DNA from 4 places in the Devosia lucknowensis genome. Region 1 is predicted to be linked to each of the others. Evidence: predicted binding sites of a transcription regulator. Region 1 holds the regulator's gene; each other region holds the start of a gene.
The links. The regulator LexA, encoded in region 1, represses DNA repair genes until DNA is damaged. The targets are predictions, from matches to a motif close to TGTTCNNNNTGTGTTCNG.
Positions count from the first base shown of each region.

Region 2: a site for LexA is predicted at 6,403-6,420, ahead of ruvC (crossover junction endodeoxyribonuclease RuvC). Genes of this name have one in related genera too.
Region 3: a site for LexA is predicted at 4,036-4,053, ahead of radA (DNA repair protein RadA). Genes of this name have one in related genera too.
Region 4: a site for LexA is predicted at 2,650-2,667, ahead of CCK88_RS18285 (ImuA family protein). Genes of this name have one in related genera too.

Region 1 is NZ_FXWK01000001.1:1,037,799-1,045,649, reverse strand. Features, by position in the region: gene trpD (anthranilate phosphoribosyltransferase) at 1-1,000, shown strand, start outside; gene trpC (indole-3-glycerol phosphate synthase TrpC) at 1,000-1,812, shown strand; gene moaC (cyclic pyranopterin monophosphate synthase MoaC) at 1,812-2,291, shown strand; gene CCK88_RS04910 (molybdopterin molybdotransferase MoeA) at 2,288-3,490, shown strand; gene lexA (transcriptional repressor LexA) at 3,620-4,333, shown strand; gene CCK88_RS04900 (hypothetical protein) at 4,932-5,426, opposite strand; gene uvsE (UV DNA damage repair endonuclease UvsE) at 5,718-6,755, shown strand; gene CCK88_RS04890 (IlvD/Edd family dehydratase) at 6,915-7,851, opposite strand, start outside.
Region 2 is NZ_FXWK01000001.1:2,208,738-2,216,588, forward strand. Features, by position in the region: gene tolB (Tol-Pal system beta propeller repeat protein TolB) at 1-543, opposite strand, end outside; gene CCK88_RS18565 (hypothetical protein) at 610-1,764, opposite strand; gene CCK88_RS10895 (ExbD/TolR family protein) at 1,775-2,218, opposite strand; gene tolQ (protein TolQ) at 2,220-2,921, opposite strand; gene ybgC (tol-pal system-associated acyl-CoA thioesterase) at 3,110-3,508, opposite strand; gene CCK88_RS10910 (helix-hairpin-helix domain-containing protein) at 3,505-3,711, opposite strand; gene CCK88_RS10915 (NUDIX hydrolase) at 3,708-4,208, opposite strand; gene ruvB (Holliday junction branch migration DNA helicase RuvB) at 4,205-5,242, opposite strand; gene ruvA (Holliday junction branch migration protein RuvA) at 5,239-5,856, opposite strand; gene ruvC (crossover junction endodeoxyribonuclease RuvC) at 5,853-6,359, opposite strand; gene CCK88_RS10940 (GGDEF domain-containing protein) at 6,666-7,445, shown strand; gene CCK88_RS10945 (YebC/PmpR family DNA-binding transcriptional regulator) at 7,641-7,851, opposite strand, start outside.
Region 3 is NZ_FXWK01000001.1:666,128-673,978, reverse strand. Features, by position in the region: gene rplI (50S ribosomal protein L9) at 1-271, shown strand, start outside; gene CCK88_RS03145 (replicative DNA helicase) at 532-2,016, shown strand; gene alr (alanine racemase) at 2,019-3,146, shown strand; gene CCK88_RS03135 (DUF1697 domain-containing protein) at 3,377-3,940, shown strand; gene radA (DNA repair protein RadA) at 4,106-5,512, shown strand; gene CCK88_RS03125 (CvpA family protein) at 5,650-6,282, shown strand; gene purF (amidophosphoribosyltransferase) at 6,400-7,851, shown strand, end outside.
Region 4 is NZ_FXWK01000002.1:855,354-863,204, forward strand. Features, by position in the region: gene CCK88_RS16530 (serine hydrolase) at 1-673, opposite strand, end outside; gene ppa (inorganic diphosphatase) at 734-1,267, opposite strand; gene CCK88_RS16540 (hypothetical protein) at 1,404-2,024, shown strand; gene CCK88_RS16545 (tellurite resistance TerB family protein) at 2,018-2,470, opposite strand; gene CCK88_RS18285 (ImuA family protein) at 2,682-3,491, shown strand; gene CCK88_RS16550 (Y-family DNA polymerase) at 3,418-5,049, shown strand; gene CCK88_RS16555 (error-prone DNA polymerase) at 5,046-7,851, shown strand, end outside.

The DNA of each region.
Region 1 (7,851 bases):
ACTCAACAAGATCGCCGACGGCAAGGACCTGACCGGCGAGGAAATGCGCAGCGTGATGCGCATCATCATGGCGGGGGAAGCAACCGCGTCGCAGATCGGCGCCTTCCTGATGGGCATGCGCATCAAGGGCGAAACGGTGGGCGAAATCGCCGCCGCGGTCTCTATTCTGCGCGAGCAGATGGTGCCGGTAGCGGCGCCCGAAAATGCCATCGACATCGTCGGCACGGGCGGCGACGGGGTGGGCAGCCTCAACATTTCCACGGCGACCGCGATCCTCGTGGCGGCAGCAGGCGTGCCGGTGGCCAAGCATGGCAACAAGGCGCTGTCGTCGCGGTCGGGTTCGTCGCAGGCACTCGAGGCACTCGGGGTGCGGTTGGACCTGACGCCCGAGCAGATCGGCAAGACCATTGCAGAGGCCAATATCGGCTTCATGTTCGCGCCGCACCATCATCCGGCCATGCGCCATGTGGGCCCGGCCCGCGCCGAAATGGGCGTGCGGACGCTGTTCAACCTGCTCGGGCCGCAGTCCAACCCGGCCGGCGTGCGGCGCTACCTGCTCGGCGTCTACTCGCAGCAATGGGTGGAGCCGGTGGCAGCGGCACTGCTCGCCAACCGGGCGGTCAAGGCCTGGGTGGTTCATTCGAGCGAAGGGCTCGACGAGCTGTCCACATCCGGGCCGAACTTCGTCGCGCAGATCGTCGATGGCGACCTGCGCAGCTTCGAATTGCACCCTGAGCAGGTGGGCCTGGACCTCACCGACCCCAAGGACCTGCTCGGGGGCGAACCGGCGGAGAATGCGGCGGCGATCGTGGCGCTGTTCGACGGAGCGTCCGGAGCCTACCGCGATACCGTGCTGCTCAATGCCGGCGCGGCCCTGCTGGTGGCCGACAAGGTGGGTACAATCGAAGACGGGATCGCCATGGCCCGCGACACACTGGAAAGCGGCAAGGCCAAGGCGACACTGGCCCGCCTTGTCGCAGTATCGAACGGACACGGCTGATGACCGATATTCTCAAGCAGATCGAAGCCTACAAGCGCGAGGAAATCGCCGCTGCCAAGAGCATGCGCCCGTGGGCCGAGGTCGTTGCCGAAGCGCATGACCAGCCGCCGCCGCGCGGGTTTCTCAAGGCCATCAAGGACCAGCGGGCGCGGGGCGAATATGCTCTTATCGCCGAGGTGAAGAAGGCCAGTCCCTCCAAGGGGCTGATCCGCGAAGATTTCAATCCGGCGGAGATCGCGCGCGCCTACGAGATCGGCGGGGCGACCTGTCTTTCGGTGCTCACCGACAGGCCCAGTTTCCAGGGATCGCCGAGCTACATGATCGAGGCCCGCGCCGCCACGCGGCTGCCGGTTCTGCGCAAGGATTTCCTGTTCGAGACCTACCAGGTGGCGGAAGCCAGGTCCTGGGGGGCGGATTGCATCCTCGTCATCCTTTCAGCGGTGGGAGACGACGTGGCCCGCTATCTGCTCGATGCAGCCCAGGAATGGGGCATGGATGCGTTGGTGGAAGTGCACGATCAGCTCGAGCTCGATCGGGCGCTGGCCCTGGATGTCAAGTTCATCGGCGTCAACAACCGCAACCTGCGCACCTTCGAGACCACGCTCGAGACCACGGTGAACCTTGCGATCGGCCTGCCCCCGGATGTGGTGCTGGTGAGCGAGAGCGGGATCTTCACCCATGAGCATGTGCGGATGCTTGACGAGCGCTGCAATGTGGGCTCGTTCCTGGTCGGCGAGAGCCTGATGCGCCAGGACGACGTGACCGCGGCGACCCGGACCCTGCTCACGGGGATGCCGGAGGCGGTCCGCTGATGAGCGGGCGCCTCACCCATCTCAACGACAAGGGCGAGGCCCATATCGTCGATATCGGTGACAAGTCGGTTACGCGGCGACGGGCCGTGGCGCAGGCCCGGATCAGCGGAGAAGCCGCGACCATTGCGGCGATCCTGGGGGGTGCGCTCAAAAAAGGCGACGCGCTTGCGGTGGCGCGAGTCGCCGGCATCATGGCCGCCAAGAAGACCAGCGAGTTCATTCCGCTGTGCCATACGATTGCGCTGACCAAGGTGAGTGTCGACATCGTTGGCGATGGCGAGACTGCTATCCTGGTGTTGGCGGCGGCCGAGACGACCGGGCAGACGGGCGTCGAAATGGAAGCGCTGGTGGCAGCGTCCACCGCGGCGCTGACGCTCTACGACATGGCCAAGGCGATGGACCGCGCGATGGTGGTTTCCGACATCTGCCTGGTGGAAAAATCGGGCGGGAAATCCGGCGACTTCAGGCGCGACGCATGAGCCTGCTCCCGGTCGAAGCCGCACTCGAAGCCATTCTTTCCCATATTCCGCCCGTCGTGATCGAGCACGTGCCGCTGAAGGAAGCGGTCGGGAGGGTGCTTGCGCAGGACCTCGTGGCCAGCCACGACCAGCCTCCGTTCGACGCCAGTGCCATGGACGGCTATGCAGTGCGGGCCACCGACGTATGCGACGATGCCGTGCTCAAGGTGATCGGGACGTCGCAGGCGGGCTCGGGTTACAGTGGCACGGTGGGCCCCGGGGAGGCGGTGCGCATCTTCACGGGCGCGCCAGTGCCTCGTGGCGCCGATACCGTCATCATGCAGGAAGAGGCGGTGCGCGACGGCGATCGGGTCCGGTTCACAGCCCCTGCCCGGCCGGGTCACAGTGTCCGCCTGAAAGGGAACGATTTTGCCGTCGGCCAGGTACTGGTGGCGGCGGGCACACGGCTGACGCCGATGCAGATCGCAGTGGCGGCGGCTGCGAATGCGGCCTCGCTGGCCGTCGCGCGGCGGCCGCGGATCGCGCTCCTCGCGACGGGCGACGAACTGGTGCTGCCCGGCAACCGGCTCGAGCCGGACCAGATCGTCGCATCGAACAGTTTCGGTCTTGCTGCGATGCTGCAGCCCTATGCCGAACGCATTGTGGATCACGGCATCGCCTCGGACGACCGCGTCGTCCTGCGGTCACGCCTCGAGGCAGCATTCGCGGATGCGCCCGATATCCTCATCACTACCGGCGGCGCCTCGGTGGGCGAGCATGACCTGGTGCAGGACGTGCTCAAGGACCTGGGCGTTTCGCTGGATTTCTGGCGCATCAACATGCGGCCGGGCAAGCCGCTGATGTTCGGCACGCGCGACAAGACGCTGGTATTCGGCCTCCCCGGCAATCCGGTTTCGGCCATGGTGACAGCGACAGCGTTCATCAAGCCGGCATTGCGCGCGTGGCTCGGTCACTCGGCCGCGGCGGACTGGAGGTTGCCCCTCGCCTCGCCCACGCCTGCCAACACCGCCCGACGCCATTTCATGCGCGCGCGGCTGGTGCAGTCCCCGTTCGGGCCCGCCGCAGAGCCGATCGCGCAGACCGATAGCGGCCATACATCGTCCCTCGCGGCCGCGGACCTCCTCATCGTGCAGCCGGAGCATGATCCGGGCCAGCCCACAGGCGCTGTCGTCGCCGCCATTCCGATCGACGCCTTCTGAACTCCGTCGGGACCGCGCGCCAGTTTGTCGGCTCCCAAAAAAATCCTCCGCCACCGCGGGCATTGCAGAACATAAATGGAACATGTATTGTCGTTCCGTCTATGTTCCGATTCTGGGGTCAACGGGCCAATGCTCACACGCAAACAACATGAGTTGCTGATGTTCATCCATGAACGGATGAAGGAAAGCGGCATTCCCCCGAGCTTCGACGAGATGAAGGACGCGCTGGACCTGGCGTCGAAGTCCGGCATCCACCGCCTTATCACCGCGCTGGAGGAGCGCGGCTTCATCCGCCGCCTGCCGAACCGCGCGCGGGCCCTCGAAGTGGTGAAGCTGCCGGATTCGATGAACCCGTCGCTGGGTGGCCGCAAGGCGCGGTTCGAGCCTTCGGTGATCGAGGGGAGCCTGGGCAAGGTCAGCGCAACTCCGGTACGCGGCATCGCCACGGAAGAATATGCGCGGCCGGTGTCTATTCCCGTCATGGGCCGTATTGCCGCTGGCACGCCGATCTCGGCGATCGAACAGCATACGCATACGATCCAGGTGCCGCCCGAAATGCTGGGGGCGGGCGATCACTATGCGCTCGAAGTGCGAGGTGACTCGATGATCGAAGCCGGCATTTTCGATGGCGATACTGTCGTCATCAAGAAGCAGGAAACAGCCGGCACCGGCGAGATTGTCGTAGCGCTCGTCGATGATGAGGAAGCAACGCTGAAGCGACTTCGCCGCAAGGGCGATACCGTGGCGCTCGAGGCGGCAAATCCGGCATATGAGACGCGGATCTTCCCCCCTGACCGCGTGAAGGTGCAGGGCCGGCTGGTTGGGCTTCTCAGGAAGTACTGATATCTCGGCGGCACGCGGACGATCCTCATGTCGGAGGACGTGGCAAGTTCGCGCCTTGGCGGGACGAGCAGGTATCCGGGCTGACGCTGGCGTCGCCCGGATGGTGTGAAGCGGTAAATCGGGGCCGTTCGTGTCCCGACTTGCGTCATTGCCGGGCTTGTCCCGGCAATCCCCATTCACCGCGGCATAGAGCACCGGGACACGTCCAGTGGTGGCGATGAGGGACAGTTCAGTCTCTGAACGAGTTCACCCCGCGGATTCCCAAGCGATCTCGCGATATGGATCCCACGCTTGCTTGTGGCGCTGACTGTCGCGGGTGCATGGCATGGACTACCGACTTACGTATGGCGGTGGCGATGTGGGACCGTTCTAGATCGGTGCGAGTTCACCCCGTGGGTTCCAAGCGACCTCGCGGTATGGCTTGCGCCGGGAGCCGTGTCCGGTCAGGGCCACCGAGTGAACTTGCGAGGAGCAGCGTTCAATCTGGAAGCGTGCTGCGGGCTTTCAGGTAAACGCCGACGGCGCTCAGCGCGAAGGCGAATGCCCGTCCGCAAGGCGACAGTCGGCATGGCCGAAAAGAAGCAGGTTCCGCGATGTGTCACGAGAGACGTGGTCGGTGAGTTTGGCGTCGGATCTGGCAACGAAGCGGCAGGCTGCTTGAAGCTGGAACGGCTTGGGGTCTGCGTTTTGCGCCGCCGCAACTTCGTGTCCTGGCCTTTTCGGGCGTATCGTGGTCATCGCCATTGAGGACGATGTTGCCGGTGGTGTTGGTGCCGTCGCCGATGGTGATCGTGGCAGTCGCGGCATTGGTACCCGCGTCAGCAAGATCCCCGAAGCCCGTGGTGGTCGCATCGAACGTGCCGCCACTGGTTCCATCGTCATAAACCCAGCCGCCCGCAAAGTTGATTTCAGAATTCGGGCCAGTCGAGGTGGACTGAAGTTTGATCTCGGTGCCGTTGTCGGTCAGCGAGAAGCTTGTGGCGTCGAACCCGACTGCCACGATTGCAGCCTGCATGGCCGCGCGGAATTCACCGATGGTGTCGAGATCGCCGTCATTGCTGGTGGATGCGGCATCGGCAATCGTCTTGTTCATGATGACCTGCCTGGTCGAGCCGTCAATGGTGAGATTGAAGGTGATGCTGTCGCCAGGCGATTTTTTTTGGGGTCAGCCGCGGTTGTTTCTCTGAGACATGCGCGAGACATGCCCAATGGTGACGTCAGCAGAATGCGCGGAACCGTAGTGCGATTGACCGATTGCTGCCTTGCGACAGCATCTTTGGAACCACCGGCCTGAGTGGGAGGACGCTCTACTTTCGGGGCACTAAAGCGTGTCTCAGGAACGCTCGCTTGGTTGCGGCATTCATCCATCATGGAGGAACGCGCAATGACTTCTGGTCCGCTCAGGCTCGGGTTTCCGGTCAAGGTGCTCGGCAATCCGGCCCTCAAGAGCAACGACGCCAGACGCGCGCAGTCTAACCCGCATCTGCGGGTATCGCTCGGATACCTCGCCGAAATATTCGACTATCTGGCCAAGCACGAGATCGGCATGTACCGGATGTCGTCGGACCTGGCACCCTACGCGACCCACCCCGACATGCCGCAATTCCACTCGATGGTGAACGATTGCGCTGCCGACCTCGCCGCCTTGGGGCTGAGGGCGCGGGAGCAGGGATTGCGGCTCTCGTTCCACCCGAGCCAGTTCATCGTGCTCAACAGCCCCGACCCGGAACTGGTGCGCAAAAGCGTGTGGGATCTCACCAGCCAGGCCGAGATGCTGGACCTGATGGAACTGGGCCCCGAGGCAGTGCTGGTGGTTCACGTCGGCGGGGTCTACGACGACAGGATCGCAGCCCGCCAGCGCTGGATCGAAACCTGGCCGACCCTGCCCGAGCCGGTGCGGCGGCGGCTGGTGCTGGAAAATGACGACCTGCGGTTTTCCTGTGCGGACGTGCTGCATATTCATGAAGCGACGGGCGTTCGACTGATTTTCGATCACCAGCATTTCTGGTGTCTCAATCAAGAGGGGCTGGATTTGCGCGAGACGCTGGAGCGCATGCTCCGCACCTGGCCAGGCGACACGCGGCCCAAGATCCACTTTTCGTCACCCCGAACCGAATTACGGCAGCTGAGCCGCAAGAACCGCAAGACCGGCAAGACGGAAATCGTCAACATCGCGCCGGTCTGGACCGGGCATGCAGATTTCGTGCAGCCCTTCGAATTCATCGCCTTCATGCGGATCGCGCAGGGGCTGGAATTCGATGTGATGGTCGAAGCGAAAGCAAAGGACCTGGCGCTGATCCGGCTGCGGCCGGACTTGGTACGGTACGCGCCGGATGTCGCGGCGCGCTTCGGGCTTTTTGATGCCCAGCAGGATGCGCTGGATGGCGAGGAGGCCTCATTGCTTGTAGCAGGCGGGGAGTAGGTTGGGCGAGGTCAAATTCACTGTGATGACCGAGCATGGGCTCCCGCATATGCCGGAGTGACACCGGTGTGTGTGATAGAACCGCGTTCAATCTCAGCGGTCACCCAAGTGAAAACGCCGCCGGGGTGGCCGGCGGCGTTTTGTCATTGCGTGTTGAGCTTAGTGGTTGTCGCGCGGCAGGCCTTCGGTCTGGGCGATGCGCTGGTATTTCTGGGCGGGCTTGAGGATGGCACCATCGCCCAACTGGCCAACGAGCGAGCGCTGAATTTCCTGCCACGGGGTCTGGTGCTTGGGGAATTTATAGCCCCCTTCGGCTTCCAGCGCGGCGCGGCGGGTGGCGATCTCCTCGTCGGAAATCAGGATATCAGCCTCACCCTTGGTGAGATCGATCCGCACCTTGTCGCCGGTCCTGAGAATGGCAAGATTGCCGCCCGCAGCCGCCTCGGGGGACGCGTTGAGGATGGAGGGTGAACCCGACGTGCCCGACTGGCGTCCATCGCCGATACAGGCAAGCGAGGAAACGCCCTTCTTGATGAGGTAGGCCGGGGGCCGCATGTTCACGACCTCGGCAGCGCCGGGATAGCCGATCGGGCCGGCGCCACGCATGAAGAGCAGCGTATGCTCGTCGATCTCGAGTGACGGATCGTCGATGCGATGGTGGTAATCCTCGGGACCGTCGAAGACCACGGCCTTGCCCTCGAACATGCCGGGATGAGCCGGGTCGCTGAGATAGCGTTCGCGGAATTCCTGGCTGATCACGCTGGTCTTCATGATGGCGTTGTCGAAGAGGTTGCCGCGCAGCACGAGGAAACCAGCTTCGGCCTTGAGCGGATTGTCGAAGCGACGAATGACCTTGTCGTCTTCGATGACCGTGGAGCGGCAGTTTTCGCCGATGGTCTTGCCGTTCACCGTCGGCGCGTTCTCGTGGATTAGACCCTGGGTCATCAGTTCGTTGACGACAGCGGGCACGCCACCGGCGTGATAGTAATCCTCGCCCAGGTACTCACCGGCGGGCTGGAGATTGACCAGCAGCGGAACCCTGAGGCCATGCTCCTGCCACTCGTCGATTTCAAGGTCGACGCCAATATGCTTGGCA
Region 2 (7,851 bases), 1.2 Mb from region 1:
GTTGGCCTTCGGGCCGCTTTCCGCCACGTAGAGGACGCGTGTATCGAAATAGCCCGAACCGCCCGACAGCTGCGAATAGATCGCGTCGGACACCATGTGGCCGATGCGGCGGGCGGAATTGGGATCGGTGGCATAGCTGTTGCCAACGACCTGCGCGGCCTGCTGGGTATCCCAGACGCGGACCTGCGCCGAAACCTGGCCACCGCGCTCGACCGAGCCCATGACGACGCCATCGACATTGGCCGTGCGCCAGACATTGAAATCGGGCGTGGCGTTGACATCGCCGACCTGGACCGGCAGCGACGCCGGATCGAGCGGCAGGAACAGGCCCGAGCGGCGCAGGTTGTTGCGCACGATGTCGGCGATCTCGCGCCCGAAGGCCGGATCGGACGATGCGAAATCGGGAATCGCAATCGGCAGCGGCTGGAAGTTGGCGCCTTCCACGACGATGCGCAGCTGCGCGAGGGACATGGGAGCAGTGGCCAGCAGGGCGCCGCCTGCAAGGCCAAGCTTGAGCGCGGTGCGTCGCGTCATCAGGGTCATGGGTCTAGATCTCTCCGGTCTTGCCGTTTTGGCCGCAGTTTGGCCAGTAAACAGGCAAATTCAAGGTCAGGGTCTGAGTTCCAATTCAAACGATCGCCATTGATCGTAAGCATCGGGTGAAAGCTGGAACGGGCCTTCCTGGCTCGAAGCGACAACGGCGCGCTGCGCGGCGCGTGCCACTTGCTGGCCGGCCGGCGACGGGTCGGAACTGACGATCTGCGGCGTGCCCGCCAAAGTACCGTCGCGATTCATGTTGAGCCGCAGCACCACGGTCATGCCGCTGTTCACATCGCTCGGCAGCAGGTTCCAGTAGCGTTTGACGCGACCGGAAAGGCCGTCCATCTCGGTCTGGCTCAACCGCGCGGACGTGCCTGTCGTATCGCCCAGGGTCGGTGAACCGCCCTGCCCCGTGGTGGCGCCGGTCGTGGGCGCATTGTTGATGATCGCGGAAATATCGTCCGCGGTTTCCGAGCTGATATTGGTGGGCGGCGCGGCCTGCGCAGCGGCGGCGGCCTGGCGCTGACGTTCCGCCTCCTCGCGACGACGGCGTTCGGCAGCCAAGGCTTGCTCGCGGATCTGGGCGAGATCGTTGGGACGCGATGTGGGCAGCGCGACATTCACCTGCGGCGGTGTCGGCGTCGGCTCCGGTGTCGGTTCCGGCTCAGGCTCGGGTGCAGGTTCCGGTGTCGGCTCGGGCGTGGGCGCAGGTTCGGGCTCCGGCTCCGGCTCCGGGGCCGGTTCGGGCTCCGGCTCGGGCGGCGGCGCGAGATCGTCGGGCCGGGTCTGCGGCAGAGCGACGGGCGCAGGCGTGGGAGCGGGTTCTGGAGCGGGTTCGGGTTCCGGCGCCGGTTCAGGCTCCGGTTCCGGTTCCGGCTCGGGTTCTGGCGTCGGCTCGGCCTCGGGCGCAGGGGCCGTCTCGGTGACTGGCGCGGGCGTGGGGATATCCGCCGGGGACGGCGTCACCTGGTTTTCTTCGGTATTGCCTGTGGGCTGCGCCAGCTGTGCCGGCTCATCGGATTCCACCACAGAAGGCGTGTCGGTTTCGACGACCTCGCTGTTGAGCGAGCCCATGCGAATGTTGGAATATTCCTCGATGGGCACCAGGTCGACGGCGATCGACTGCGTGGTCACCTGCAGGGGCTCGGTCGATCCAAGATTGATCAGGCCGATAACCAGCAGCAACACATGAACAGATACCGATACGCCAAGGCCAGTGCGCATACGCTGGGGCCTATCTCTCGCGCTCGGTGACGAGCCCGATCTTGGTGTAGCCGGCGGCCGAGAGCAGGCCCATGACCCGCATGACCGTACCGTAATTGGCAGTGGTATCGCCGCGCAGGAACACCCGGTCTTCGACCGTGGCGAGCGTGCCGACGGTGGTGACGAGGTCCGCCTCGGTCACCGGCGTTTCATCGACGAAGATGGCGCCTTCCGGCGTGACGGCGACGGTGATCGGCCGCGTTTGGCTGGCCATTTCGCCGGCAGCGGTGCGCGGCAGATCGACCGACACGCCCGCCGTCATCATCGGGGCGGCCACCATCATGATGATGAGCAGCACCAGCATGACGTCGACCATCGGCGTCACGTTGATCTCGCTCATCACGCCCGATTTCCGGCGGCGTCGGCCGCGGCGTCCGCCGCCACCTCCTCCGCCTGCTGCACCACCCATGCCCATGTCAGCGGCTCCGCGCTTCGAGCTGGCGGCTGAGGATGGTGGAGAATTCGTCGGCAAAGCCTTCCAGACGGCCGATCATCTTGCCGGCATCGGAGCTGAGCTTGTTGTAGGCGATAACGGCCGGGATGGCGGCCACGAGACCGATGGCCGTGGCGAAAAGTGCTTCGGCGATGGGACCGGCGACGACGGCCAGATTGGTATCGGACGAAGCCGCGATATTGGTGAAGGCGTTCATGATGCCCCAGACCGTGCCGAACAGCCCGATGAACGGGCCTGCCGAACCAACGGTGGCGAGGAAGCCGAGGCGCTTTTCGAGATATTCGCTCTCGCGGGCGATGGCGACATCGAGCACCTTGTCGAGGCGCTGCTGCATGCCCACGAAGCTGGCCGCATTCTGCTCGTGGCTGCGCTTCCATTCCTTCATGGCCGCGACAAACACGGCACCGAGGCCCCCGGAAGGCTTTTCAGCCTGCTGCTGGTAAAGTTCCTCGAGCGACTGTCCCGACCAGAAGGTACGCTCGAAGCGGTTCATCTCGGCCTGGGTGCGGCGGTAGGTGATGGTCTTGTCGATGATGATGGCCCAGCACCAGATCGAAGCGGCAAGCAGACCGAGCATGACCGACTTGACCACGATGTCGGCCATCCAGAACAGACCCCAGATGGAGAGGTCGGCATGCGGAGCGGCTGCTCCCACTGCGTCCATGGCTTCCATGAAATAGTTTCCTTCCGGCCGGCCCGTACATCCGGCCCCATACGTGGTGCGATGGGGACGAAATCTGTCAAAATTAAGAGAAATGCCCGCGTTTCCGGGCCTTGTGACGGGCCGGCACGGCGCAGATCTGCCAATGCCCTCCTTATGGTCACCAAGGAGTTAACAAACCGATTCCGCGCTCACGCGTCTGGAACGAGCTTTTTGCGGATTTCGGCGGGCAAACGCGCGGCGCCGCCGCTCATCCTGATGGCCACGACGGTGACGCGGGCCGTGGTCATGAGCTTGCCATCACGCGAAATTGTCTGATCGAGCACCAGTCGGACGCCGCCCGTCTCGGCCACGCGCGTCTCGACACTGAGAAGATCGTCGATCCGCGCCGCGGCGATAAACTCGAGCGTCATGGAGCGGACGGCGAACGCAATGCCCTCCTGAGCCAGCTCATGGTGGTGGATACCCAGATCGCGCAGGAACTCGGTGCGGCCGCGCTCGAAGAACTTGAGATAGGCGGCATGATAGACATTGCCGGAAAAATCGGTGTCTTCGTAGTAGATGCGGACGGGGAGCGTATGCTGGCTCATGCGGGCCTGTATCCGAGGCCCCGTTCCGCGAGGGCGGGATCGAGTTCGACGAAGCTCTTGGGACCGATCCCGTGGAGAGCGGCGACGTCAGGGCGGGACCATTGCGCCAGGTCGGCGAAGGTGACGATCCCGGCATGAAGCAGCGCCCGATGCGCGGGACGGCTGAGCTTGAGCGTATCGGCGATGGGATCGTCCGGGCTCATGCCCTGCTCCTCTTGTCGTCGACGACGTGGGTCAGTTCGCCCGTCCGCCGGCGCAGGAATTCCGGCAGCCATGCGGGGAGCAGGTTGTAGCTTTCCAGCGCATCGCCGGCGAGCGGCACCCAGTGGAAGCTGAGGTCGTGCCCCTCGTCGAAGCGTTTGAGCCAGGGCGACTTGCCGTCGGGCGCCTGGCCCGGCAGGTCTACGCGGTAGAAGAAGCCGACCTCGTGAAAATCCTGGTCTTCGCGACGGTAGAAGCTTTCCGAGGTCGCCAGCAGGGCGCCCACGTCGGCGGGAAGGGCCAGTTCTTCGGCGATTTCGCGGGTGAGGCTGAGGCGGCTGTCCTCCCCCAGCTCGACCCGGCCGCCGGGCAGCATGCAATAGTCGTCATCGTCCTCGCGGCAGATCAGCACGTGATCGTCGGCGACGATGATGGCGGCGACGCGAAAATTGAACCGCTGCCCGTCGATGGGAAAGCTGATGACGTGACGCGCGCTCATTCCTCGCTCTCCTCGAACAGGCTCGCCTGCAGGCCCACAAAGCCCTGCGGCACGATCTTGTTGAGATGTTGGAAGGCGATCGCAGTGAGCATGCGGCCGCGCGGCGTGCGCTGGATGAAGCCTTGCTGCAGCAGATAGGGTTCGACGATTTCCTCGATGGCGTCGCGCGGTTCGCTGAGCGCAGCGGCAATGGTTTCGATCCCAACCGGGCCGCCATTGTAGAAGTCGGCAATGGTGGTGAGATAGCGCCGGTCGAGCTGGTCGAGACCGCGCGCGTCGACGTCGAGGCGCAAGAGCGCCTTATCCGCCAGCGTGCGGCTGACCTCCCCGGCCCCATCCACCTGCGCGAAATCGATGACCCGGCGCAGCAGGCGGCCGGCAATGCGCGGCGTGCCGCGGGAGCGACGCGCCACCTCCATCGCCCCGTCGGGGGACATGGGCATGCCCAGCAGCCGCGCCCCGCGCGTGACGATCTGCACGAGTTCCTCGGGTGTATAGAAATTGAGCCGGACAGGAATGCCGAAGCGGTCGCGTAGTGGCGTCGTGAGCAGACCGGCGCGCGTCGTGGCGCCCACCAGGGTAAACTTGGCGAGATCGATGCGCACCGAGCGCGCGGCAGGGCCCTCGCCGATGATGAGATCAAGCTGGAAATCCTCCATCGCCGGATAGAGCACTTCCTCGATCGCCGGGTTCAGGCGGTGGATCTCGTCGATGAAAAGCACGTCGCGCTCTTCGAGATTGGTGAGCAGGGCGGCAAGGTCCCCGGCCTTGGCGATGACCGGACCGGAGGTGGCGCGGAAACCGACGCCCAGTTCCTTGGCAATGATCTGCGCCAGCGTGGTCTTGCCCAGACCCGGCGGGCCGACGAACAGCACATGATCGAGCGCCGAGCCGCGCTTCTTGGCGGCCTCGATGAACACTTCGAGATTGGCGCGAGCGGCCGCCTGCCCCACGAAATCGGAAAAGCCGGACGGCCGGAGCGACACGTCGAGATTGTCGTCGCGGCCAGCGGATGCGGAGGTGAGTTCGGTCAAACGCTCAATTCCCTCAAGCCGAGGCGGATCAGTTTCTCGGTGGGCGTACTATCGCCTTCCCGGGCGACGACGCGCGCCACCGCGGCCGAGGCCTGGGCGCTGGAATAGCCCAGATTGGTCAGCGCCGAAACCGCATCTGCCACATTGCTCGAGGCGACACCTTCGCCAAGCGCGGTCTGCAGACCCAGCGTCCCGGCATCCACCGCGCCGATGGCGGGGACCTTGCCCTTGAGTTCGGTAACGACGCGCAGCGCCAGCTTGGGACCGACGCCATTGGCGCGGCCGATCATGCCCTTGTCCTGGAGCGCTACCGCGCTCGACAGTTCGGACGGGCTCATGATCGATAGAATCGACAGCGCCACCCGCGCCCCGACGCCCTGCACGGTGGTGAGCAGGTTGAACCAGCTTTTTTCGGCTTCGCTGCCGAAACCGTAGAGCTTGATGAAATCCTCGCGCACGATGGTCTCGATGAAGACGACGGCGCCCTCGCCGACCCGGGGCAGCGATTGCAGCGTGCGGCCCGAACAGAACACTTCGTAGCAGACGCCGCCGCAATCGATCAGCACACTGTCATCGGAAAAACTGTCGACGAGGCCCTTGAGCTTGCCGATCATGCGTAGGCTCCCATGCGCTGCGCCGACACCCGATGGTGGGCATGACAGATGGCCACGGCCAGAGCATCGGCAGCGTCCGCGCCCTTGACCACCGCTGTCGGCATCAATGTCTTGACCATCAAGGCCACCTGGTTCTTTTCGGCGTGACCGGTCCCCACCACGGACTTCTTGACGAGATTGGTGGCGTATTCGGCGACGACGAGACCGCGCAGTGCCGGCACGACCAGCGTAACGCCGCGCGCCTGGCCCAGGATCAGTGCCGAGCGGGCACCGGCGTTGACGAAGGTTTCCTCGACGGCGGCTTCGTCGGGACGATGGCTGTCGAGGACTTCGCCAAGCCCAAGCGCCAATGCTGCAAGCCTTTCGGCCAGCGCGCCCTCGATCGGCGGCGTGATGGTGCCGCCGGCCACGAAGCTCAGGCGATTATCCACAGCATCGATGACGCCCCAGCCACAACGGCGCAGGCCCGGATCGATCCCGATGATTCGTACTGCACGTGTCATGGCATCCCTTGTAGTGAGCGGCTTTCAGCTTACCAAGGACAAAGTGAACAAATGAGCAACAAGCTGTCGACAGGAAGACCATCGTTCAATTTGTATGCGTTGGTACAAGATGATGTTGAGGAACCGGCGGCTACCAATCGGGCCGGGAATGCAGACGAGTGGGGCGCTTATGACTGGGGTGGTTTTATACCTTTTCGATCGCGCCGAACCGAGGTTTCGCCAAGTCATTGACCGGGCGGAACAATTGCAGGCCAGCAAGACTTTAGCCTTGTGTGTTGCCAGTAATGCGGGTCCGATTTCAGTCCAATGATGCTTCTTAAGAATCTTTCACCAATGGCCTGGTCGAGCGTCGGCCGGTGGACGCTTTTCGGCACCCTCGCCTGCGTGGCGGCCTCCATCAGCTTCACCATGCTCGCATTCGGCGACATTGACGGCGAACTGGGCCAGCGCGTTCTGGTCAGCGCGACAGCGCTGCCCATCATTATCGGGGCTCCACTGTTCTTCCTGTTCAGCCTGAAGCTGCGCGGCCTGACCATGGCCAATGCCAGGCTGGGACGCGTGGCCCGCACGGACAGCCTGACCGCCTGCCTCAACCGGGGCGCCTTTACCAGCCGCATCGACAGCTGGCTGCGCGACCCCACTACCGCCCGGTCCGGTGCATTGCTGATGATCGACGCGGACCACTTCAAGGCCATCAATGATGTCTACGGCCATGACGTCGGCGACGAAGCGCTGACAATCATCGCCCGTTCCATCCGCTCCATCCTGCGCAATGGCGACATCGTGGGCCGCATGGGGGGCGAAGAATTCGGCGTCTTCCTGCCCGGCGTCAGCCAGCATCAGGCGCAATTGGTGGCCGAGCGGATCCGCGCAGCGGTCAACAGCGCCAGCTTTGTGCCCGATGGTCAGCAGCGGTCCCTGTCGGTCAGCATCGGCGGCGCCGCTTTCGTCGAAGACACGAGCTTTACCCGGCTGTTTCGCATTGCCGACCAGCGCCTCTACGGCGCCAAGCACGCCGGCCGCAACCGGGCCACGGTGGTGCAGGTCGAGGACCATCCGACCATCAACCTCAGACGCAGCGCCTAGGGCTGAACTGAAAAGCTTTCCGGGGCCATCGAGGCCGCATGCGCGACGGTCGTCACCACCCGGCTTGTCCGGTGGGTCCATGTCGCAGCGGAATGGATTGCCGGGACAAGCCCGGCAATGACGATGAACTGAAACGTTGCTGCACCAGTTGAAACCGAGTGAGCCTGAACGCTCGTGTGAGGTTTCGTCCGGGGACTAGGCGTCGAGCTTGGCGGCGTCTTCGTCGCTCATGTCGAAGTTGGAATAGACGTTCTGCACGTCGTCATCTTCTTCGAGCGTGTTGATCAGCTTCATCAGCGTCGCGCCCTTTTCGGCGTCGATCGGCGTGACGTTCTGGGGCTTCCAGATCGCCTTGACGGACTCAGCTTCGCCCAGAACCTTTTCGAGGGCTGCGGCCACTTCCGCC
Region 3 (7,851 bases), 370 kb from region 1:
GGAAGCCCTCGCTGCCGACGGTTTCACCGTGCAGCGCAATCAGGTCGACCTGCCCGACGCGATCAAGACCGTCGGCGTGCACACCGTGTCGCTGAACCTGCATGCCGAAGTCGCCGTCACGATCACCGTGAACGTCGCCCGCTCGCCGGACGAAGCCGAGCGCCAGGCTGCCGGTGAAGACGTCACCGTGCACACGTTCGAAGCCGACGAAGCTGGCGACTTTGCCGCCGGCCAGGCCGACGCTGCCCAGGACGACCGTTACGAAGAGTAGTCTTCGTACCGTTCCAGACTTACGAAAGGGCCGGGTTTTCCCGGCCCTTTTTGTTTGCGCCGAGGCCGAAGCAACCTGCAAACAGCGGTGGCCGCCGGGCGCGACTCGCCCATAATGCCACCACAAGAGCGCTGTAGCTCAATCCCCGTTGTCCACAGAGTTCACAAGGCGGTTAGGGCAATCTTCAGCTCCGCGCCGGTAGCTCAAGACTCACGCGCGAGATGCGTGATTAAGAAAGGTTAACCGCCTCAGGAACTGCCATGGCCCAGCTCGCACTCGTGCCTTCCCAAGACGACAAATCCTTCCGCGTCGCGCCGCACAATGTGGACGTGGAGCAGGCGCTGCTGGGCGCGATCCTGATCAACAACGACGCCTTCTACCGCGTCGCCGATTTCCTGATGCCCGAGCATTTCTACGAGCCGATCCACCGGGAAATCTACGAACTGGCGGGCAAGATCATCCGTGCCGGCAAGGCAGCGGAACCGGCGACGCTCAAGACCCACCTGCCCGACCAGCTGCTGCCCGAAGTCACGATGATGCAGTACCTGTCGCGGCTGGCGGCCGAAGCAACCACCGTGCTCAATGCCGCCGACTATGGGCAGGCCATCTATGACCTCGCCATTCGTCGCAACCTGATCCTCGTGGGCGAGGAAATGGTGTCGACGGCCTATGAATCCGATGTCGAGATGACGCCGGTCAAGCAGATCGAAAAGGTCGAGGGCGAGCTGTTCCAGCTGGCGGAAAAAGGCCGTTATGACGGCGGCTTCCAGGCCTTCGGCGCGGCGCTCAGTGCCTCGATCCAGATGGCGGGCGAAGCCTTCCAGCGCGATGGCGGGCTTTCGGGCGTCGCCACGGACCTGCATGACCTCGACCGGCAGATGGGCGGACTGCAGCGAAGCGACCTTATCGTGCTCGCCGGCCGTCCCGCCATGGGCAAGACCTCGCTCGTGACCAATATCGCCTACAATGTCGCCAAGAACTGGCGCGGCGAGGTGACGCCGGACGGGCACAACAAAACCGTCAACGGCGGCGTCGTGGGGTTCTTCAGCCTCGAAATGAGTTCCGAGCAGCTCGCCACCCGTATTCTGGCGGAGCAGGCGGAAATCTCCTCGTCCGACATCCGCCGCGGCCGCATCCACGACAATCAGTTCGCCAAGCTGGTCGACGTCTCGAACATGATGAGCAAGGTGCCGCTCTATATCGACGATACCGGCGGTATCTCGGTGGCGCAGCTGGCGGCGCGGGCACGGCGCCTGAAGCGGCAGAAGGGTTTGGATCTCCTCATCGTCGACTACCTGCAGCTGCTCTCGGGCTCGAGCAAGGCATCGAGCCAGAACCGCGTGCAGGAGCTGACGGAAATCACCACCACGCTCAAGGCGCTGGCCAAGGAACTGGAAGTGCCTGTCATTGCGCTCAGCCAGCTGTCGCGCCAGGTGGAACAGCGCGACGACAAGCATCCGCAACTGGCGGACCTTCGCGAATCGGGCTCTATCGAGCAGGACGCGGACGTGGTTCTGTTCGTTTATCGCGAAGAATATTATCTCAAGAACAAGGAACCCAAAGAGGGCACGCCCGAGCATCTGACCTGGCAGGGAGAGATGGAGCAAGTGCACGGCAAGGCGGAAGTCATCATCGCCAAGCAGCGTCACGGCCCCACCGGCACAGTGCAGCTGAGCTTCGAGGCGCAGTTTACCCGCTTTGGTAACCTTGCTCGGGCAGACTACCTGCCTGAACGCATGGAATAGGCATGGCGCTGACTTCAGGCCTGGGCGGCCAATTGAGTATCGATCTGGGGGCTCTCGCCCGCAACTGGCGCGCCCTGGACAAGGTGAGCGCCGGAGCGCTGACGGCCGCCGTGGTCAAGGCCGATGCCTATGGCACGGGCATCGAAATGGCATCGAAGGCCCTGCATGCCGCGGGCGCCCGGTTCTTCTTCGTGGCGACGCCCGACGAAGGCATGGCCGTCCGCGCGGCCCTACCCGACGCGCATATCTTCGTGCTCTACGGGCTATATCCCGGAGCGGCCAATCTCTACATCCGGCAAAACCTGATGCCGGTGCTGTCGTCGATGACGATGCTGGAAGAGTGGCTGGCCAAGTGCGTCGAGCGCAACGAGGCCTATCCCAGCGCCTTTCATTTCGACACCGGCATCAACCGCATCGGTTTCCGGCTCAATGAAGCGAGCCAGGTGCGCGAGCGTATCGAGCGCCTGGGATATGCGCCGCAGATGGTGATGAGCCACCTTGCCTGCGCCGATATCCCGAACCACGAGAAAAATCGCACGCAGCTGGCCCTGTTCGGATCGGTGATGGCGCAGTTTCCGGGCATTCCGGCGTCGCTGGCCAATTCGGCGGCGCTGATGAGCGGCCGGGATTATCATTTCCAGATGGTGCGGCCCGGCATCGCGCTTTATGGCGGGCGCGCCGTTTCCGGGCGCAAGAACCCGATGCAGCCGGTGGTGACGCTGCATGTGCCCATCCTGCAGGTGACGGAAGGGCGGACCGGCGAGACCGTGGGCTATGGCGCCACCTATACGCTCAACCGGAATTCCCGGCTGGCGATCCTCGGCTACGGTTATGCCGACGGGTATTTCCGCTCGATGTCGGGCACCAATGCGCGACCGGGCGGGAAAGTGGTGATCCGCGGCAAGGTCTGTCCGGTCATCGGCAAGATTTCGATGGACCTCACCGTGGTCGACGTCACCGAGCTGGGCGCTGACCTGCCCTCACCCGGCGAGGGCGCGGAAGTGCTCGGACCGCAGCTGGGCGTCGACGACCAGGCCGATGCCGGCGGCACGATCGGCTACGAGGTGCTGACCAGCCTCAAGGGCCGCTACAACCGCATCTATGTCGGGGACGGCCGCCTGCCGAAGTAGTGGCAGCTCCGACCTTATGGTCACAGTGCCTCCCCCATCCGAGTTCCGCGCTCGGGCTTGAAACGAGGGCCTGTCGAACCGACAGCGAACGTTGAGAGCGGTCCTCGGGTCAGGCCCGAGGACGGCACGGTGGGTGTTTTGAACAGCGCGCCCATCACCCCCCTTCTGGTTTTTATCGCGGCGGCGGTCTTTCTGCTAAGTTTCCTGGCGCTCATAGACGAGGAATCGCCATGGCCAATTCTCCTGACCTCTACGTTATCCTCCTTCGCGCCATCGGACCGGTGACGCACAAGCTGATGGGCATGGCGCAATGGCGCGAGGCGGCGGAGAAGGCCGGGTTCACGGAGCCGGTGACGGTGCTCAATACCGGCAACATGATTGCAGGCTTTCCGGGCAGCATGGGCGAGGCGACACGCGACATGACCGCGGTGCTGCGCCGCTTCGGGCTCGGCGAGAATGTCGTGCCCGTTCTGCGCAGTCCCGACCTGCTGCAACGGCTGCTGAAGGCCGACCCGGTTCCCGACGCCGCGCGGGAGCGCCCGAGCCAGACCGGCGTCTATTTTTTCGCCGACGCTTCCCCGGATTTTGGCTGGCTCGAGGGCTATGACGGGCCCGAGGATGTGCATGTGGTGGAAAAGCATCTGGTGGTGGATTTCACCCGTGACGTCGCGGAGTCTGGAAGACTGATCCGATTGATCGACAAGAGTTGCGGGACGAATACGTCCCGGAGCTGGAGCAGCGTGACGAAGATTGCAGCGGCGGCGGCTGAGCACCCCCACCCGGCCTCCCCCTGAAGAAGGGGGGGAGAGGAGCATCGGCGTTTGGCTCGATAGCGCGGCACGCACGGCGCATCCCTTCCCGGTCTTCGTGGGCAGGTGGAGAGTAGGCTGGTTCTCTTTTTGTTCTTGCCACATCCGCCCTGCCCCACTACATGTTTTCCGCTCAACACGGTGGATCTCTTGGCCAAGAATCGATCTCAATTCATCTGTCAGTCCTGCGGCGCGGTTTCGACACGCTGGACCGGACGCTGCGATGCTTGCGGCGAATGGAACACCATCGTCGAGGAGTTGGTCGATTCCGGCGTTGGCGCTGGGCCCAAGGCGGCAAAATCCAACGGACGGCCGGCCAATCTGGTGCCGCTGTCCGGCGAGACCGAGAGCGCGGCGCGGGTCGTGACTGGCATTGCCGAGCTCGATCGCGTGACCGGTGGCGGCTTCGTCAAGGGTTCGGCACTGCTGGTGGGCGGCGACCCCGGTATCGGCAAGTCGACGCTGCTGCTGCAATCGGCGGCGGCGCTGGCGGCAAAGGGCAAACGCGTCATCTATGTTTCGGGCGAAGAGGCGGTGGCGCAAGTGCGCCTGCGTGCGCAAAGGCTGGGGCTGGGGGATGCGGGGGTGCTTCTCGCCGCCGAAACCAATGTCGAGATCATTCTTGCGACGCTGGAAAGCGGGCCTCCGCCCGATCTCGTCATCATCGACTCCATCCAGACGCTCTGGACGGACCGCGTGGACTCGGCGCCCGGCACGGTGACGCAGGTGCGCACCTCGGCCCAGGCGCTCACGCGCCTTGCCAAGAAGAGCGGCGCGGCCATCGTGCTCGTCGGGCACGTCACCAAGGACGGGCAAATCGCCGGGCCGCGCGTGGTCGAACACATGGTCGACGCCGTGCTCTATTTCGAGGGCGACAGCAGCCATACGTTCCGCATCCTGCGCGGCGTGAAGAACCGCTACGGCGCGACCGACGAGATCGGCGTCTTCGCCATGACCGAGCGCGGGCTCGAACAGGTCGCCAATCCTTCGGCGCTGTTTCTCGACCAGCGCGACAAGGATGCGGCCGGCTCGGCGGTGTTCGCGGGCATGGAAGGCACGCGTCCGCTGCTCATCGAGATCCAGGCGCTGGTCGCCCCTTCCCCACTGGGCACGCCGCGGCGCGCGGTGGTCGGCTGGGACAGTTCGCGGCTATCCATGGTGCTCGCCGTGCTCGAGACGCGATGCGGGGTGCGGATCGGCGCCAACGATATCTACCTCAATGTGGCGGGCGGTCTGAAGATCAACGAGCCTGCGGCCGACCTCGCCGTTGCAGCGGCGCTGATTTCGTCGCTGACGGGGGCCGCGCTGCCCGCCGATGCGGTGTATTTCGGCGAAATATCGCTGGCAGGTGGCGTCCGTCCCGTGGTGCATGGCGCCCTGCGGTTGCGAGAGGCAGCCAAGCTGGGATTCGGTTCGGTGGTGACCGGCAAACTGGGGAGCGCGGATCGCAACGGCGAGCTCGAGGTTACCGAATATGCGCAGTTGACCGACATGGTCAGCCGTATCGCGGCCCAGGGCAAGCGAGCGATGCCCGAACCGGAGCCGGAAGGCTGGTAAACGAAGTGTTTCCGGGGAGATCGTGGCCCATGGGGCCGGCTAGGCTTGGCAGGGCGCGGCAAAGCCGCTAAAGGTCCAGCAAAAGTCAGGGAAGCTCCCAGGCCATCCGTGACGGAAAGACAAACAGGGCAAGACATATGCTGACTGCGTTCGACGTTGGTGTGGGTGTGCTGGTGCTGATCTCGGCAATCCTGGCCACAGCGCGAGGCTTGACCCGTGAAGTGCTGTCGCTGGCGACCTGGGCCGGTTCGGCAGCGATCGCTGTCTATATGTGGCAGTACCATCCCGAAATCGCCCGGCAATATGTCGCCGAGCCTGTTATCGCCGACATCGCGACCGTGGTCGTGACGTTCATCGTGTCGCTGATCGTGCTGCACCTGCTCACCATGCGCATCGCCGATTTCGTGGTCGACAGCCGCATCGGGCCGATCGACCGCACGCTCGGCTTCGTCTTCGGTGTCCTGCGCGGTGTGCTGATCGCCATCGTCGTGACCATTTTCGGCCTGTGGCTCTTGCCCAACAACCTGCCCGACTGGGCGGCCAACTCTCAGTCGCTGCCTTATCTGCGCGACATGGGCAACACGTTGATCTCCATGCTGCCGGAAGGTCTCGAGCAGCAGGTGACGGACATCCTGCAGGGCGGCGGCGCCAACCTGACGGATGATCCGCAGGCTCCGGAAGCACCTCTGGACGGCGCCACTGATCCCAATGACGGCACGGTGGATCCGACCGATCCGGTTGCGGACCCTGCCCCGGCCCCTGCGGTCTGACCCCTTAAGGGGCGGAGCCTAGCAGCCGCCTCAACCCTGCCGACCCCAGATGTCATTGGTGGCCGGCGGGAAAAAGCGCTATCTGGCAACCACGCGTTTCTCACACGGAGCCCCCCGGTGACCCATCCCAGCGATGATGCTTTCGATATCGATGGAGACACGCTGCATGAAGAGTGCGGCGTGTTTGGCATTTTAGGGCATGACGACGCCGCGACGTTGACGGCGCTCGGCCTGCATGCCCTGCAGCATCGTGGCCAGGAGGCAGCGGGTATCGTCAGCTTCGACGGCCGCCAGTTTCACCAGGAAAAGCGCATGGGCCTGGTGGGTGACCACTACACCGACCCCGCCGTGCTCGCGAAACTGCCGGGCAATATCGCCATCGGCCACACGCGGTATTCGACCACGGGCGAAGTGGCGCTGCGCAACGTGCAGCCGCTGTTCGCGGAGCTGGAGGCGGGCGGCATCGCCATCGCCCATAACGGTAATTTCACCAATGGCCTGACGCTGCGCCGCCAGATCATCGCCACCGGCGCCATCTGCCAGTCGACCTCGGACAGCGAGGTGGTGCTGCACCTGATCGCCCGGTCGCGCCACTCATCGACCACGGACCGCTTCATCGACGCCATCCGGCAGATGGAAGGCGGCTATGCGATGCTGGCGATGACCCGCACCAAGCTGATCGCGGCGCGCGATCCGGTGGGCATCCGCCCGCTGGTCATGGGTGAACTCGACGGCAAGCCGATCTTCTGCTCGGAAACCTGCGCGCTCGACATCGTCGGGGCCAAATATGTCCGCGACGTCGAAAACGGCGAAGTGATCATCTGCGAAATCCAGCCCGACGGATCGATTTCGATCGATGCGCGCAAGCCGGCGCGCAAGGTGGCCGAACGGCCGTGCCTGTTCGAATATGTCTACTTCGCCCGCCCCGACAGCGTCGTTTCGGGCCGCAGTGTCTACAAGGCGCGCAAGAACATGGGCATCAACCTGGCCAAGGAAGCGCCGGTGGAAGCGGACGTGGTGGTTCCGGTGCCCGATGGCGGCACGCCGGCGGCCATCGGCTATGCGCAACAGAGCGGCATTCCGTTCGAGCTGGGCATTATCCGCAACCACTATGTGGGCCGCACCTTCATCGAGCCGACCCAGCAAATCCGCGCCTTCGGCGTGCGCCTCAAGCATTCGGCCAACCGGGCCGAAATCGCCGGCAAGCGCGTGGTGCTGATCGACGATTCCATCGTGCGCGGCACGACGTCGGTCAAGATCGTACAGATGATCCGCGATGCCGGCGCGACCGAAGTCCATATCCGCGTCGCCAGCCCGATGATCTTCCACTCGGATTATTATGGGATCGACACACCCGACCCGGACAAGCTGCTGGCCAACCAGTATGGCGACCTCAAAGCCATGTGCGAGTTCATTGGCGCCGATTCCCTGGCCTTCCTGTCGATCGACGGGCTTTACGAAGCGGTGGGCGGCGAGAAGCGCAATGCGCAGTCGCCGCAGTTTACCGACCACTATTTCACCGGTGACTATCCGACGCAGTTGACCGATCTGCATGGCCGCCCCATGAGC
Region 4 (7,851 bases), on a different contig from region 1:
GTTCGGCCCCAAGCGCGAGGCGTGAGCTTTCCATGCCCAGCGGCATCAGCACCTCGTCCTCCACCGTCTTGGCATAGGGCTCACTTGTGACGCCCTCGATGATCTCGCCGAGCAGGGCGACGCCGACATTGGAATATTCGAAGCCTTCGCCCACCGGCCGCGCCAGCTGCTGTTCGCGCAGCCAGGCGAGCAGTTGCTCGTCGGTATAGCCGGAATAGGGATTGTCGAAGCCGCGAGACAGGATTTCGGGCGGCAGGCCGGTAAGCCCCGACATGTGCGAGGCGAGGTCGAAGGCCGTGATCGGCTTGTCGGAGGGGGGAACCGCAGTGCCTTCGGGCAGGTAGTCGGTGATCGGTGCGTCGAGGTCGATCTCGCCCTCCAACGCAAGCTGCGCCAGGACGAGACTGGTAAACACCTTGGTGATGGACCCCGCCTCGAAGGGGGTGAATTCGTTGATCGGCGCGGGGTCGTCGCGCCCGAGCGTGCCATGAGAGACAAAGCGCGTTTCACCGTTCTCGATCACGGCCACGGCAATGCCGATGCTGGCCCCGTCGCGATCGATGCGGTCGGCCAGGATCTGCGAGATTTCGCCATTGTTGGGCATGGCTGCTTCCTGGGCAAAGGCCGTGGAAGCAAGGAGCGCGAAGGTCGCGGCGGCGAGGGCAGGCTTCATGAAAAAGTCTCCGGCGTCAGTCCGATAGGAGCATAACGCCGGAGAGCGGATATGGATCGCTTACTTGGCGGCCTTGGCCATGGCGATGGAGTCGAGAATGACCTTCTGCGCATCGGCGAGGTTGCCGATCCGGTCGATCTTGGCCCATTTGCCGGGCTCGAGATCCTTGTAGTGGGTGAAGAAGTGCTTCACGCGCTCGAGCTGGATTTCGGGGAAATCCTCGATGTCCTTGATGCCGTCATACATGCGGGTGAGCTTGGAGACGGGCACGGCGATGATCTTCTCGTCCTGGCCGCCATCGTCTTCCATGAACAGCACGCCCACCGGACGCGAGCGCACCACGGCGCCGGGCACGAGTGGGCGCGAATTCATGACGATGACGTCGAGCGGGTCGCCGTCGCCGCACAGGGTGTGCGGAACGAAGCCGTAGTTTCCGGGATAGCGCATGGGCGTGTAGAGGAAGCGGTCGACGAACAGCGCGCCCGAGTCCTTGTCGATTTCATACTTGATCGGCTCGCCACCGAGCGGCACTTCGATGATGACGTTGAGGTCGTCGGGCGGGTTCTTGCCGGTTGGGATCGCGTCGATGTTCATGTTGTTGCACTTCGCCGTGGGGAGGAAATTGTCGGGGGCAGGTTCTGCCCACAATGGCATCCAAAGGCAAGGCACAAATCGGTCGCGGTGATTCGCTTCGGCCGCGGTTCGGAGGCATGGTCATGATGCCGGCGCATTGATCCCGATGATCGGCGGCGGTGCTGATCTGGCTGAGGGAGTCGACGTCGTGGCAAAGGTTAACAATGTGATAGCAATTTCGGCTCTGGTGCTGGTTTTCGGAGCAACTTCGGCGGCTGGACAATCAGGTTTTGTCAGCGCTTTCACAAATCTGGATCTTTCCAATGACTGCCTGGTGCTGGAAGCGGATGACTTCGGCGCGTCCTGGTCATGCCCGGGATACAAAGGTTTTCCGCTCAAGGTGCAGGAAGGCGATCTGCGCTTTTCGCTGGGCTATGGCTTCAATGCGGACGAAAATAGCGTTGGTTCCCAGACACTTCCGCCGTTCAATCGATTGGGCGAAAAGCTCGAATGGCGGTTGTCGAATGCGTCGGGCCGCTGGTTTCCGATCGCCACGATCGTGCGCTACCACACCGCCGATCCCGAGACCGGCGAGGATTCGGGACAGGTGCTGGTGGTCAGCCAGATTGCTGAGGGCAACAGCTGCCACATTGCCTATGTAGACGCCAAAGCCAATGCCGATGCCAATGTGCTTGCTCAGCAAGCTGCTGATAAGGCAGGAGATTTTGATTGCGCCAATGACGAGGTCGAGATCATCGGCGCTTTCGAGGCCTACTGATCCTCGGGCTCTGCGGCCTGGCCTTTGATCTGGTTTCGCAGGATGGTCCGGTCCCGGCTCGAGACGCCGATCAGTTCAGCAATGCGCCAGACCATGTTGTCCTCGAGCTCGTGGTTGCGGCGATCGGCGAAGACCACGGTCCACATCATGCGGATGATCTCGATGCGATCGCCCATCTCCAATAGGGTCAAGCCACTGGTAAACTTGTAGAAATCCACCGATTCGGCATCCTGCCGCGCGGCTTCGCGCACGAGCTTGTCCACGGCCTGTTCGTCGAGATCGTAATGGTCCATCAGCGCACCGCGGATGGCCTTGCGCTCGGCATCCTGCATGGTGCCGTCGACGCCGGCCAGATGGACGAGCAATGCGGCCACGGCCAGTTTTGGGTCGTGCAGGTCGGCCGGCGCATCGGTTTTTGCGAACAGACGGGTCAAGGCCTCGAACATGGCGGTGGCTCCTGGGCGAAAATTTTCTGCCTGAACGGCTCGGGGAGAGCCTAGCCATAAGTGGCCGTAACTCAATGATTCCGCGCCGGTTTCACGCTGTCTTGAGCAGGGATGATGCAGGCGAGCCACAGCATGAGCCCAGAAAAAGGACTCGACTCTTGCATCAAGCGGAGTCTAATTGTTCTTGTTTTGTTCACATATGGGTCGGGCCATGCAAACCCCAGATCGCCAACAGCGCCTTGCCGCGCTGCGGGACGTCATTGCCGATATCGAGCGAAAACCGGCGCTGGCGGAGATGCGTGACAGCCTTGATTCACAAGAAGAAAGCGATGCTTTTCCGACGCTTCCTGCAGGTCTGGTGCAGGAAATCTATGCCGATGAAAGCCGCGATGGCGGGCTGGGTCTTGGCTTTGCGCTGGCCCAGGCCAAGAGCCTGCTGACGGAGCGGCGGCCCAGCGTCTTCTATATCCAGATGGCAAGCGACGCACAGACATTCGGCATGCCCTATGGACCGGGTCTGTCCTGGTTCGGAGTGGATCCAGGCGCCATGGTGATCGTGCGGACCGCCGACATGACCGAATTTCTGTGGGCGGCCGAGGAGGTGGTCTCCTGCCGCGCGGTTGCGGCCGTGGTCGCCGATGTGCGCGGCACGCCGAAACTGCTCAATTTCACTGCCAGCCGGCGGCTCAGCCTCAGGGCGAGCGCCAACGAGGTGTCGCTATTTCTGCTGCGCTACGGCCTGGGTGCGGAGAGCAGCGCCAGCCATCTGCGCTGGCGGATCCTGCCGCATCGAAGCGGCCGCCACCCCTATGACAATAGGGCTCCCGGCGCCCCGCGATGGCGCCTGAAACTCGAGAGAGGCCGGATCGCCGGACAGCGCAACGCGTGGTTTTTGGAATGGACAGACAATGGGCTTGCAGTCTTTAACTCACCGTCCGCCGGAAACCATGTTCGCACCCCGGCGTCGCTTCCTGGTCTTGTACCTGCCCTATTGGGCGACGGATTTTCTCAAGCGGGCTAATCCTGCGCTCAAGGATGTTCCGCTGGTCCTCTATGAGAGGATCAAGGGCGGTTTGCGCCTGGCGGCAATCGAGCCGGACCTCATGAAGCAAGGTCTCAGGATCGGCCAGAACCTTGCCGATGCCCGCGCGATCTGGCCCAACCTGACGGTCCTCGAAATCGACAGGGCCGGACTGACGCTCGCCTTCGAGAGTTTTGCCGACTGGCATTCCAACGCCAGTCCCCTGGTGTCGATCCTTTCCGACGTCTCTCCCTTCGGCGACCTGGTCCTTGACGTGACCGGGGTCAGTCATCTGTTCGGTGGGGAAGAGCAGATGCTGCGCATGGTGCTGTCGCGCCTGCGCGACCTTGGCTACGTGGTGTCCGGAGCGATTGCGCCCACGATCGGCGCTGCCTGGGCCGTCAGCCACTTTGCCCGCAGCCAGGTGGTGAATGATGCCGATCTTGCCGCGGTGCTGCACGCCCTGCCGGTCGCAGCCCTGCGATTGCCCGAAATGCAAGTGTCCACTTTCGTGCAGATGGGCCTCGATACGATCGGGCAGGTACGGCACCGTTCGCGCAAACAGCTCAAGGCGCGTTTCGGATCCGTGGTGATGCGGCTCGACCAGGCCTTCGGGCATATCGAGGAGCGGATGGCGCCGCGGCTTCCGGCGGTCGAGCATCATGTGGACAGGCGCCTCGCCGATCCGATCAGTCTCATGGATGACGTCCTGATGCTCACCCACGATTTGGCGGTGCAGCTGAGTTTCCGGCTGGAAGCCCAGGGCCTGGGTGCGCAGACTTTCCACCTGTTTCTCTACCGGGTCGACCACAAGGTGATGACCCTCTCGCTCAATGCCGCAAGGCTGACCCGGGACCCGCACCATATCAGCGATCTCTTTCGTCACCGGGCGCAAAGGCTGGCGGGTGAATATGATGCAGGTTTCGGTATCGACATGGTGCGCCTTGCAGCCAGCAGCGTCGAGCGCCTGGATGCGGTTCAGGCGGGAGCATTCTCGGTCGAAAACGGACTTGAAGACATCGACCGGCTCAATGACCGGCTGTCGAGCCGCCTTGGTACCACGGCGGTACTTCAGACCGAACAGGTTGCCAGCCATTTGCCCGAACGGGCTGCCAGGCTGGTACCGGCCCTGGCCAGTCGCAGTTCCCAGCGCATTGCAGCTCCACCCCTGCATCGTCCCTTGCGCCTCTTGCCCATGCCTGAACGCGTGGCAATCACGGCGCAGGTGCCCGATGGCCTGCCGGCCATGATGGTCTGGCGACGCGAAACCTACAGGTTGGTCAAAGGGCAGGGGCCCGAGCGACTGGGCAGCGAGTGGTGGCGACATGCCGTGCGGCTGGAACTGGTCGAGCCGCCCAAGCCGAAAAAGCCGGAGCCTGGCGAGACACCCAAGCCGCCGCCTTACATTCCCAAGCTCGACCGTCTTGATCCGCGGGCCGGGACACGGGACTATTTCGTAGTCGAAGACCAGGATGGGCGCCGCTTCTGGGTTTTCCGGCAAGGCCTTTATGGAGCAGGTTCCGAAATCGGGTGGTACGTGCACGGGATTTTCCCATGAGCATGGACCTGCTTGCCGAGGCCGACGCGCCACCACCGATCCGGCTGGAAGCGCCGTTCTATGCCGAGTTCATCGCCACCAGCAATTTCTCCTTCCTGCGTGGCGCGTCGCACCCTGAAGAGCTTGTAGCCCATGCCATGGCCATGGGTATGACCGGCCTCGGACTGTGCGATCGAAACAGTTTTGCCGGGGTGGTGAGGGGCTTTGTGGCTGCCCGGGAAAACCGCGAAAGAAGCCCGGATTTCCGCTATTTCGCAGGTGTCCGGCTGGCCTTTGCCGATGGCACGCCAGATGTCATCGCCTATCCCACCGACCGGGTATCCTATGGGCGGCTCTGCAAGCTTTTGACCATCGCCAACCGTCGCGGGGACAAGGGCGATCCGCGCCTGCTGTTTGACGATCTGTTCGGGTCGAGCGCCCCGACCTCGGACACCGAACAAGGGCCGGTGGAGGATTTTTCGCAGGGCCAGCTCTTCATCGTGATGCCGGATGAGAAGGACTGGGCACGCACCGAACAGACCCTGGACCGGCTTAGCCGCCAGTCTCCCGGACGGGTGTGGATTGCCGGCGTGCCGCGCTTCGACGGGCATGATCGGGCCCGCCTCAATCGCACCGACGCCCTGGCCAAGCGCCATGGTGCAAGGATGATCGCCAGCAATGACGTTCACTATCATCGGGCCGACCGCAGCATCGTCCTCGATGTGGTCTCATGCATCCGCGAACATGTGACCCTGGAAGAGGCCGGATTCCTGCTCACGGCCAATGCCGAGCGGCATCTCAAGTTTCCAGGGGAAATGGCCAGGCTCTTTGCCGAGCATCCCGATGCGCTTGTGCAGACCCAGGTGTTTGCCGGCCGGATCGGTTTCGGCCTCGAGCAGCTCGAATACAACTATCCCGAGGAAACCATCGGCGATGGTGAGACCGCGCAGCAGACCCTGGAGCGGTTGACCTGGGAAGGGGCCGCACGGCGCTTTCCAGAAGGCCTTCACGACGACATCAAGCGCAGCATCTGGTCCGAGCTTTGCCTCATCGCCTACAAGGGCTATGCCGCCTATTTCCTGACCGTCCATGACATCGTCAAGTTCGCCCGCGAAGAGCGAGGAATTCTCTGCCAGGGGCGTGGTTCGGCCGCCAATTCCACCGTTTGCTTCTGCCTCGATATAACCTCGGTCGATCCACGCAAGGCCACGCTGGTGTTTGGCCGGTTCATTTCCACCGAGCGGGACGAACCACCCGATATCGACGTCGATTTCGAGCACGAACGGCGTGAGGAGGTAATGCAGTATGTCTACCAGAAATATGGCGGCCGCCGCACCGGGCTGACGGCAAACGTCATTTCCTACCGCTCCAAGAGTGCCATCAGGGAAACGGCCAAGGCGTTCGGTGTTTCCGACGACACCATTGCTGCCTTCAACCAGCTCCATTGGGGCTGGGGCAGCAAGCTCGACCTGCGCGATCTCGCCAATCTCGGACTCAATCCGGACGATCCGGTCATGGCGCAGATGTTCGAAGTGGTGAAGGTCCTGCGCGGGTTCCCGCGCCATCTCAGCCAGCATGTCGGCGGCTTCGTCATCACCCGCGACAGCCTCGAAAGCCTTGTTCCCATCAGCAAGTCGGCCATGGACAGCCGGACAATCATCGAATGGAACAAGGACGATATCGACGCCCTAAAGATTCTCAAGGTCGATATCCTGGCCCTTGGCATGCTCACCTGTCTGCGGCGTGGCTTCGATCTCATGCGCACCCATTATGGGCGCACCGTGGAGCTGGCAGACCTGCAGAGCGAGGAGTTCCGAGATCCCGAAGCCGCCCGCCCGGTTTATGAAATGACCCACCGGGCCGATACGATCGGCGTGTTCCAGATCGAGAGCCGGGCACAGATGACCATGCTGCCCCGTCTCAAGCCCGTCCGGTTCTATGACCTCGTCATCGAGGTGGCGATCGTCAGGCCGGGTCCGATCCAGGGGGGCATGGTTCATCCCTATCTCAAGCGCCGGGACGGCACCGAGCATTGGGAAGCCAAGCCCGACGATCCGCTCGACCAGGTCCTCAAGAAAACCCTGGGTATCCCGCTGTTCCAGGAACAGGCGATGCAGATGGCCATCGTTGGAGCCGGCTTCACGCCCGGAGAGGCCGACCAGCTGAGACGGGCCATGGCGTCATGGCGCCGCACGGGCAAGATCAACATCTTCAAGGAGCGTTTCATTGCCGGCATGACCGGCAATCCCAAACGCAACTATACCCGTGAGTTTGCCGAGAGGTGCTTTTCGCAGATCGAGGGCTTTGCCGAATACGGTTTTCCCGAGAGCCATGCGGCAAGCTTTGCGCTGCTTGTCTATGCCTCCTGCTGGCTCAAATGCCATTACCCTGATGTCTTCCTTTGCGCCCTGCTCAATTCCCAGCCGATGGGTTTTTATGCACCAAGCCAGTTGGTGCGGGATGCAATCGAGCACGGTGTCGAAATCCGGCCTGCCGACGTCAACGCCTCCATGCTGGAATCGACGCTGGAGCCCACGCAGCGCGATGGCGTCGCCGAGCATGTCTGGCCCCGGCACAGGCCAATGATCGAGCAGATCTGGACAAGACATGCGGTGCGGCTGGGGTTGGAGCGGGTCGAAGGTCTCGCCGAAAAGGATGTCGCGCGGATCGTGGCGGTGCGTGGCGCTGGCTACGGATCCGTTCGGGAACTCTGGTTGCGAACGGGAATACCCGTTGCAAGCCTTGAAAAACTTGCGCGGGCAGATGCCTTTTCCTGCTTCGGGCTCAATCGGCGCGAGGCGCTGTGGGCCGTCAAGGGCCTGG